Regions from separate parts of the Methylobacterium sp. J-118 genome, predicted to be linked through region 1. Evidence: riboswitches for the same ligand, from Rfam matches in the RefSeq annotation. Region 1 holds a riboswitch; each other region holds the start of a gene.
What was found. A riboswitch is a leader RNA that binds a small molecule or an ion and turns the genes downstream of it on or off. The one in region 1 is predicted to bind cobalamin.

Region 1 (3,271 bases):
AGAGCTCGGTGTCGAACCATGGTCCGAGGGTCAGGCCGAGCTTCGGGTTGACGATACCGTCGCGCGCTCGACCGGAATTGGCCGGCGTGTCCGAGACGACGCTCGCGTAGTAGCCATCGGCGCGGAAGCCGACTCTGGTGCGCAACCAGTCGGTCCAGCGCACCCGGTTGTCGAAGTAGAAGGCGCCGCTCGTCTCCAGCACGCGGTCGTCGAGCACGCCGGAGCGGTATTGCCGGTTCGTGGTGTTGAATAGGCCGACCCGGATGCTGTCGGTCCGCGTCTGCACGCCGATCTCGTTCTCCATCGGCAGCCCGAACAGATCGCCCTGGAAGATGTGCAGCGCCTCGCCGCCGCCGATGATGCGCTGGTCGAGCTAGTGGAACTGGTCGCCGTTGACCGGGTCGTTCAGGAAATAGGTGAAGTCGTTGAACAGGTTGAGTTGTGAGCGGATCACGTAGGCCGAGGCCCGCGTCACGCCGGTGTCGTCCGTCGCGCTGAACTTGCCCGAGAGCGAGACGCGCGAGGTATCGCCGCCGTCCGTAGGGTTGATCGTGCCGTAGCGGCCGATCAGCCCCTCGGTGACCGCGCGCTCGGGGATCTGGTTGGTCGCGGTCCAGCGGGCCGCATAGGCCATGCTGGTGACCGAGAAGCCGTCGAGCGGCGTGCCCTGGCTGTAGCGGGCGACCCCGTTGATCTTGCGCAGCGCGTCCGGGACGACCCACGGCCCATCGTAGACCTGCGCCTCGCCAGCCAGGAGCAGGTTGCCCTCGGCCAGCGGCACGGTGGTGATCGACAGGGCGCGCTTGTAGCCGAAGCTGCCGATCGAGGTCAGCGCGACGTTCTTGGCGGTCGTATCGAGGTAGTCGATCCGGACCGAGCCCGCGGAGGCGAAGTCGCCGTCGCGCACGAAGTATGGCCCCTTGTGGAACTCCACGGCGCCGACGAGTTCGGGGATCAGGAAGTTGATGTCGGCGTAGCCCTGGCCGTGGGCATGGGTGCGCATGTTGAGCGGCATGCCGTCTAGGAACAGGGCGATATCGGTGCCGTGGTCGAGGTTGAAGCCGCGCAGGAAGAACTGGTTGGCTTTGCCCTCACCGGAGTGCTGGGTGACGATCAGGCCCGGCACCGCCTCCAGCACCTCACCGGGGCGGGTCACGGGGCGGCTGTTGAGCTGCGCACCCGTGATGACGCCGGAACTGGCGGCGGTCACGGGCGTGCTGATCCCGCCGATGCCGGTCGTCCCCCCGACGTAGCCTGCGCTGGCAGATGGACCGGCCTGCGGTGACGCCGCTGCCGCGGTCTCCGCGGTGACCGAGATCTCCTCCAGCGTCGTTTCGGTGGTTGCGGCACTGGGAATGGATCGGTCTTGAGCTACAGCCGCTGACGCTAGGACAGCGAGGCTGACGCCCGACAGGGTCGCGAGCGTTCGGGTGGTCGGACGATGAGACACGGGACCTCGGGCGACGGCAGTGGCACGTCACCGCGAATGAAGCCTCGCCGATCGCGCACGGGCACGAGCGTCTCGGCACCCGCCAGGACACCCCGCCCGGCGCGTTTCGCGTGTGACCACGGCTGACGGCAGGTCTCCTGGCTCGCGGGTCGTCGCCCTCGCACCGTCTTCCCGGATGAGGCTCATCCAGTGACGCGGTGGTGCTGGGCTCGCCGCTTACAGTTGCGGGGGCAGCCGCGGCCTCGGAGCAAGCTCCTCACCGCGTTCCCTTTTGATCCCCGAGGGGAACCGTCACGGTCAGGCTAGGTGATCGGCCGACACTCGGTCAACGCGACGAGACGGGTTCCTGTGGTGTGTGCCCTTTTGGCTGCATTCCGGAAATCGCCTTTGCGAGTGGCCGATCGCTGCCGATGGGACTAGAACAGGCTCATGCCGGGGTCCGCTTCCGGATGTCGAGCCAACTTCCGCTGTCCCCCCTGAGCCGAAGTTGATTGAGGTCCGGCGAACGACTGCTTTGGAGAAACGCAAACGACGTTCCCGGCGGCTGGGTTGGGTCGCGAGCAGTCATTACATGCTTAAGCTAATTGGGTTCAGGCTTTAGGAAGCTGGTTGGATCGAAGCTCGGCCCGACCGTCTTTGCGAGCGGCGCGAAGCCATCCAGTCGGCGCCACGCTCACGAAGGTCCCGCTGCCCTAAGTTGCCTCGCTCCGCTCGCAAAGACGGCGTTCTGTAACGACGTCCTCGAACCGCGAGCGGCATCTTGGAGATGCCGCCAAAGGCAGTCATACGCCGTACGCCCATGACATGCTGCATTCCGAACTCGTGACCGACCCCCTCTCCTTCCTCGCCGGCGGCGGCGAAGCGGCGCGCATGATCCGCGCGCGCGACTGGACCGGCCACCCCCTCGGCCCCCCGGAGACCTGGCCGGCGGAGTTCCGGGCGGCGCTCTCGCTCGTGCTCAACTCGCCGGAATCGATGATCCTGGCCTGGGGCCCCGATCTCCATTTCTTCTTCAACGACACCTACTTCCCGCTGCTGGGGCCACGGCTGCCCTGGGCCATGGGGGCGCGGTTCGACGCCGTCTGGGCCGATGCCTGGGAGCAGGCCGGGCCGATCATCGCGGCCGCCCTGGAGGGCCGGCCGGAGCGGTTCGTCGACCTGCCGTGGCAGCTCGACACCGACCGGGGCGCCCGGGAGACGTGGTGGACCTTCTCGTATTCGCGGGTGCTCGATGCCGTGGGCGGTGTCGCCGGGCTGTTCATCCTCACCAACGAGACCACCGGGCGGGTGCTGGCCGACGCCGCCCTCACCGAAAGCCGGGCCCAGCTCGAGACTGCGCTTGCGGAACTCGGCAGCCTCAACGCCACCCTGGCGCAGCAGGTCGCGGAGCGGACCGCCGACCGCAACGCCCTGTGGACGCTCTCCTCCGACATGATGCTCCGCTGCCTGTTCGACGGCACGATCACCGCGGTGAACCCGGCCTGGACCGAGGTGCTGGGCTGGGGCGCGGACGCCCTCGTCGGCACCAAGCTGATCGACTTCGTCCACCCGGACGATCTGGCGCGCACGATCGCGGGGGCGGAGCAACTCTCGGCGGGCGAGCGCCTCGCGCGCTTCGACAACCGCTATCGCCACCGGGACGGCAGCTACCGCTGGATCAGCTGGGCGGCCCGGCCCGGCGACGGCGTGATCAACGCGGTCGGGCGCGACTTCACCGCCGAGCGCGAGCGCGCCGACGCCCTGGCGGCCGCCGAGGAGGCCCTGCGGCAATCGCAGAAGATGGAGGCGGTGGGCCAGCTCACCGGCGGCCTCGCCCACGAT
Region 2 (3,271 bases), 770 kb from region 1:
CCGTATCGGCCAGGGCGTGCTCGCCGGCCCGATCGAGCGCGGACACTTGGCTCTCCAGCGCCAGAAAATGCTGCCACGCCTCGCGCAGCCGATGTGCGAGCGCCTGCTCCTCCGGGCCGGATACGGTCGGCGCATAGCGACTCCAAGCCGTCGAGAAAGCTTGCTGCGCCGTCTCGAGCTGGGCCTCGTAAGACCGCGCCTGATCCTTCCCGCGCGCGTTATGAGCGAGGATATCCAGGGCCCGAAGTTCCTGGCTCTCCTCGTTCATGAGGCCCAGATTGGCCACGGCATCGATCTCGCCGACCACCGACTGTGCGGCCTGGTTGATCAGCCCGACACGGCTGATCGCGAATATGCCGATCAACATAGACAAGATGAAGAGGACGATGAATGATCCAGCTATCAGTTTTCTCAAGCTAAAAATAGATCTTTTTTCCGAAATATGCGCATCTTGCGACATTCGCGTAACCGTCTTAAAATCAGTGCCGATTCGGTCAGGTTATAATACGCAACATCAGCGCGCGCACCCTAACAGATTGGTTGAATTTTGAGACAAGAAATTTCATTTCGACAAAATGCATAATCTTTAAGCATTTAATGCGTAACTATTGGTAAGTACATACGGGATTGCATGGCGGGGAAAGCTATTAAATTCGCATCTATAAAACCCACAAAAATGATGCGTGCTCCGCTGACGCCATAAAATTACGGCACAGATTCGTTTGTCCGCTGAAGATGGCGTACCCACCTTCGCGCCGCTGGATCCCCAGGCAGGGTACTCCCGACGCTTGACGCGCCAGGCGCGCGCAGCCAAGCTTGTTTCCGACGGTTCCCTTCGGGGATCAAAAGGGAACGCGGTGAGGGATCCGTCCCGAGGCCGTGGCTGCCCCCGCAACTGTAAGCGGCGAGCCCTTCACCACCACGTCACTGGGTAATCCCCGGGAAGACGGTGCGAGGGCGGTGACCCGTGAGCCAGGAGACCTGCCGTCAGCCGTGGTCACACGCGAAACGCGTCGGGCGGGGTGTCCTGGCGGGTGTCGAGACGCCCGTGCGCCCGCACGGTCGGCGAGGCCTCGTTCGCGGTGACGTGCCACAGCAAGCGCGCCCGCGACGCCAGTCCCGATGTCCGTTCCCGCCGTCTCGTTTCGTTCGACCGTGAGCCCAAGACGCATTCCCGCGCTCGTCGGCGGTCCGCGATCCAGACGATCGAGGAATTGCAATGTTATTACGTTGCTTATAGGACGATCAGGCTGGCGGGAGCTGCGCACGGACCTTTCCCCGACATGTCCCCATCGATCCATCACCCCCGCTCCGGCGGGTCCGCCCCGGTCTGCGGCCTGCTCCTCACACTCCTGGCGAATCCCGCCGCGGCGCAGGAGGCCGTCACCCTGGACGAACTCTCCGTCCAAGGCGCCGAAGGCGATCCGAACCGCGTCACGCCGAACGGCCTCAACCTGCGCACGCCCGACCGGACCGCGAGCCGGATCGGCCTGACACCTCTGGAGACGCCGGCGAGCCTCGACATCGTGTCGGGCGAGACCGCCCGGCTGCGCGGCCAGGATACGATCGCCGAGGCCGTGACCCAGGACGCCACCGGCATCACCACGATCGCGGCACCCGGCAACGGCAACGGCGCCTTCACGTCCCGCGGCTTCGCGGGCCCGAACTCAATCCAGCAGCTCTATGACGGCACGCGCTTCTACGTGGGTGCGAACACCGTCACCTTCCCGTTCGACACCTGGAACGTCGAGCGGATCGAGGTGCTGCGCGGGCCGTCCTCGGTGCTCTACGGCGACGGCGCCATCGGCGGCGTGATCAATGTGGTGCCGAAGAAACCGGTCTTCGTGCCGATCAATACGGCCCGCGCGGTCATCGGGACGGACGGGGTTGCGCGGCTCGCCCTCGATTCCGGCGGGGCGCTCGGACAGGCCGAGTTCGGCGACACCTTCGCGTACCGCCTGAACGTCAGCGGCAACCGCGCCGACGGCTGGGTCCGACCGGAGGGGGATTTCCGCAACCTCGCGGTCTCGGCCGCCCTGCTGTTCCAGCCGAGCCCCGACCTCGCGTTCACGCTCAGCCACGATCTCGGCTACCAGGAGCCGGCGCGCTACTGGGGCACGCCGCTCGTCGGGGGCCGGATCCCGGACCTGATCCGGTTCAACAACTACAACGTCCGCGACGCGAAGATCACCTGGGCCGACAACTGGACCCAGCTCAAGGCCGAGTGGTCGCCCTCGGCGGACATCACGGTGCGCAACACCGCCTATCGGCTGACCAGCCGGCGCCATTGGCTCGACGTCGAGCAGTATTCCTACAACCGCGGCTCCGGGCTGGTCGACCGGAGCGACGATCTGGAAATCTATCACAGCCAGGAGCAGGTCGGGGACCGGCTCGACGCGAGCCTTAAGGGCAGCCTGTTCGGCTTGCCGAACGCGTTCGTGGCCGGCTTCGACGTGAACCACATCGACTTCCGCCACACGAACAACTTTTACTTCGACCAGACCACCAGCGTGCCGCTGACCGGCTACGATCCCGGTTATTTCCCGCAGGACGGTCGAGCGCGGCCGGCCTACGCTACCCAGACGAGCCAGGCCTCGGTCTTCGCCGAGGATCGCGTGATATTATCCGACAGGCTGTCGTTCCTCACCGGGGTGCGCCTCGACGTGCCGACCCTCCACCGGGAGGATCTGCAGACGGGATCGCAATTCGAAAAAACCTACCGCGCCCTCGGCTACCGGTTCGGTCTCGTCTACAACCCGACGCCGGACAGCGCGCTCTACGCCCAGTACAGCGTCGCCACCGACCCGGTGAACAGCCTGATCACCCTGTCGCAGTCCCTGGCGGGCTTCAAGCTCGCCACGGGTGACCAGATCGAGATCGGCGCCAAGGGTCTCGCCTTCGACGGCGCCCTCGAATGGACGGTCGCCGGCTACCGGATCGTCAAGGACAACCTGATCTCGGCCGTGCCGGGGCAACCGACGCTCTCCACGCAGGTCGGAAGCCAATCCTCGCAGGGGTTCGAACTGGCGCTGGGCTGGCGGTTCGCGCCAAGCTGGCGGCTCGACGGCAACGTCGCGCTCCTGCACGCGCAGTACGACCGGTTCGACCAGACCGTGAGCGGCGCCACCGTCTCGTATGCCGGCAACCAGCCGATCGACGTGCCCGAGCGCGTGGCCAACCTCTGGCTGACCTGGGATCCCATCCGCGACTGGACCGCGCGGATCGGTCTGCAGAATGTGGGACAGGTCTACAGCGACTTCGGCAACACGGC
Region 3 (3,271 bases), 2.0 Mb from region 1:
TCCAGCGTGAGATCGACCGGGCCGAGGGTCGCGTCGCCAGCGCCTACGACACCGGGATCACCGGATGGGATCCGAACCCGGACGCGGTGCAGTCGGGCTTCGAGGATCCCCAGCTCACGGCGCTCCAGGCTCCACTCACCAGCGCCATGCTCGATCTCTATGCCCGTACGCTGAAATGGCCCGTGCCGAATATGCGCTACGAGCTCCTGAACAATGCGGTGAACCATGGCTGGAGCTGGGGTTCGGGGCGGCAGGCGCCGGAGGTTCTTTCAAACCTCAAGGGCGTGCTGGCGCTCGACGGCAAGCTGCGCGTCCTCGTCGCGCACGGCTTCACCGACCTGGTGACGCCCTACTTCGCCTCGAAGCTCCTGCTCGCACAGGTGCCGGCCTACGGCGCTGGCCGCCTGAGCCTGTCGGTCTACCCGGGCGGCCACATGTTCTACACGCGCCCGGATTCCCGCGCGGCGTTCCACCGGGACGTGGAGCGTCTCTACGCAGAGGCCGTGAAGGCGCGCGATGCGGGCCCGACGGCCATCCCGACCGAGCGCACGAGGGACGCACCCTGACGCCCGGCACCGGGCGGGTCCGGAGGACGTCGCGCGGTTCGCAATGCGTCCGCGAACCGGCTCAGCCCCGCGTGGTCGTCTTCAGGAAGAGAATGTCGATATCCCGCTGCGGGACGTAGTCCTTCACCACCATCTCGAAGGTCGTCGGCCCGGTCTTCCGGACGTTGCTGCCGCAGAACGAGACCATCGTCGCGGGATCACCCTTGTCCACGATCAACCGGAACGTGCCGATGGGCCCGGCCCAACCATGCCCGGGGGCAACCGCGTAGGAGAGGGACTCCTCGTAGGCCTGAAAGGACCGGCTGCCGTCGGCACTCGCCCGGCGGTACAGGCTCTGGGCGAGCCGCGCGAAGGCCGGATCCGTGCAGAATCGGTCCGCATAGCCGGCCATCGCCGCAGGCCCCAGATCCGGGGAGCCGAAGGACAGGCCGGACTGGCTGGCGAGGCTCGGCACGAAGTGTTGGCGGACCGCGAGCTCCCGCCCGGCCGGGAACGCCTGCCGCCGCCAGAACCGCGACTTCAGCGTCCAGAGCGGGACGTCCGCGAGCGTGCCGTCCGCGTGCTCCTGCCGATCGAGGATGCGGGCCTCGATCAGAAGACGGCGCCGGCTCTCCGGGAGGCGGCGCAGGGCGCCAGCCGTCGCGTCGACGGTCGGCACCAGCGGGATCCCGAGGTCCGCGAGTTCGCCGGTGATCTCGACCGGCCGGCCATCCCGCGTCAGGAAGGCGTGCTGCTCGACCTGCCACGGGACGGATTGGCCATCGACCGCGGCGTCGAACCCGAGGACGTTGTCATGCGCCGGATCGGGGATCGCCACGGCCATCCCGGGACCACCGACGATGTCGGGAATCGGAAACGCGAGGGTCGCCTCGATATCGGCCCCGGTCGCATTGCGGAACCGGTAATCGGCCTGCACGGCCGTTTCGGACAGGGTCAGGTCCTCCGCCACAAGGGCGATCGGGCCGGTCGTCTCCAGGATGAGCCCGCCCGCCTTGAGCGCGGCGACGGTGTCCTCGGCCCGGCCGGGCAAGGACGCCGCCATGAGGAGGGCGAGGGCCAGCGACGGGGTTTTCATCACGATCACGCTCAAGGGTCTCGAGAATCCGATGGCCGGCGCGGCCGCTCAGCGCCGTCCCCGGTGATGCGGACAGGATTCCGTCACGCCTCCGTTGTGCGAGAGCTGTCATGCGTCTACAACGATCGCGTGACGGTGCCCCGGCGACGGGGTGAAAAGGGAATGCGGTGAGGGGCGCGAGCCTCGAATCCGCGGCTGCCCCCGCAACTGTGAGCGGTGAGCGTCTGCCAGAGGGCCACCGGAGCGATCCGGGAAGGCGGCAGGTGCGTCGACCCGCGAGCCAGGAGACCTGCCGTCACGACAGGATCCCGCAATGCCGCCGGTGGGGCGGCTGGAGACACACTCGATGACCACCTCGACCCTCGCCCCCGTCGCCGTCGGTGCCCGCTCGTCGGAGCGCCCGGTCGCCGTCGTGCTCGCGGCCATCCTGGGCCTCGGCCTGCTGTTCATGGTCGGCTTCTCGCCGGCGATCGCGTTCCACAACGCGGCGCACGACTTCCGGCATACCCAGAACTTCCCCTGCCACTGACGCCATCGTCACAGGGATGATCATCCGGCTTCTGTCGGCGGCTCTGGCCGCCGGCTTCCTCGCGGCCGTCGTCGTGACGGGCCTCGAACTCACGCTCACGTCGCCGCTGATCGTGGCGGCCGAGCGCTATGAGCATGCCGAGCCGAGCCACCAGGCCGCGCGTGCCCTGCCGATCGTGCTGGCCCATGCCGGCCACGACCACGCGGCGCCCGATGCCGCACCCGACTGGGAGCCCGCTCCCGGCCTGCCCCGGATGGCGTTCACCGCGCTGGCGACGCTGGTCGGCGGCGTCGGCTACGCCCTTTTGCTCGGCGCCGTCATGCTGGCCTGCGGGCGCGAACCGACGCCGCAGGTTGCCCTCGCCTTCGCGGTGGCGGGCTTCGCGAGCGTCGCCCTGGCGCCAGGCCTCGGGCTGCCCCCCGAACTGCCCGGCAGCGAGGCCGCGCCGCTGGCCATCCGGCAGGCCTGGTGGCTGATGACCGCGGCGGCGACCGGGATGGGCCTGTACCTGATCGCGATCCGCCGCACGCTGATCGCGATCCTGGGCGGGCTCGTCCTGATCATCGCCCCGCACGTGGCCGGGGCGCCCCAGGCACCCGAGGGCGCGTCCGAACTTCCGGCGGCACTGGCGGCGCAGTTCGCCGCCCGCTCGCTGGCGATCAGCTTCGTGTTCTGGATGCTGATCGGCCTCGGGCTCGGCCGGGCCTGGCAGGTCTTCGGCCGCGAGACGGCGCGCGGGGTCGCCCGTGCCTGAGACCATACTGTACGTCTGCACCACCTGCCGCCGCGAGGGCGACGATCCTGACGGTCCCCGGGCCGGAGCCCGGCTTCTCGACGCCCTGCGGGACCGGGCCGGCGACGCGCCCGACCTGCGGATCGAGCCGGCGGAGTGCCTGTCCGTGTGCAAGCGGCCCTGCACGGTGGCGGTCGCCTCGGCCGACCGCTGGACCTACGTGTATGGCGACCTGGATCCGGCCGCCTCCGCCGAGATCATCTTGGACGGTCTGTCCGCCTACGCGAAGACCCCCGACGGCATCGTGCCGTGGCGGCAGCGTCCCGCGGCGTTCCGCACCGGGGTGATCGCGCGCATCCCCCCTTTTC

Region 2: another riboswitch for cobalamin. It lies ahead of AC3IF3_RS04075 (TonB-dependent receptor); the one in region 1 lies ahead of AC3IF3_RS07820 (TonB-dependent receptor).
Region 3: another riboswitch for cobalamin. It lies ahead of AC3IF3_RS17555 (CbtB domain-containing protein); the one in region 1 lies ahead of AC3IF3_RS07820 (TonB-dependent receptor).

What each region holds. Positions count from the first base shown of each region.
Region 1 covers NZ_JBYQFA010000001.1:1,617,712-1,620,982, reverse strand. Annotated here, with positions in the region: partial or broken gene AC3IF3_RS07820 (TonB-dependent receptor) at 1-1,318, opposite strand, end outside; cobalamin riboswitch at 1,561-1,758, opposite strand; gene AC3IF3_RS07815 (hybrid sensor histidine kinase/response regulator) at 2,273-3,271, shown strand, end outside.
Region 2 covers NZ_JBYQFA010000001.1:848,496-851,766, reverse strand. Annotated here, with positions in the region: gene AC3IF3_RS04080 (methyl-accepting chemotaxis protein) at 1-460, opposite strand, end outside; cobalamin riboswitch at 810-1,003, shown strand; gene AC3IF3_RS04075 (TonB-dependent receptor) at 1,284-3,271, shown strand, end outside.
Region 3 covers NZ_JBYQFA010000001.1:3,636,506-3,639,776, reverse strand. Annotated here, with positions in the region: gene AC3IF3_RS17565 (S10 family peptidase) at 1-566, shown strand, start outside; gene AC3IF3_RS17560 (DUF4424 family protein) at 628-1,641, opposite strand; cobalamin riboswitch at 1,758-1,952, shown strand; gene AC3IF3_RS17555 (CbtB domain-containing protein) at 1,988-2,170, shown strand; gene AC3IF3_RS17550 (CbtA family protein) at 2,187-2,924, shown strand; gene AC3IF3_RS17545 (DUF1636 family protein) at 2,917-3,271, shown strand, end outside.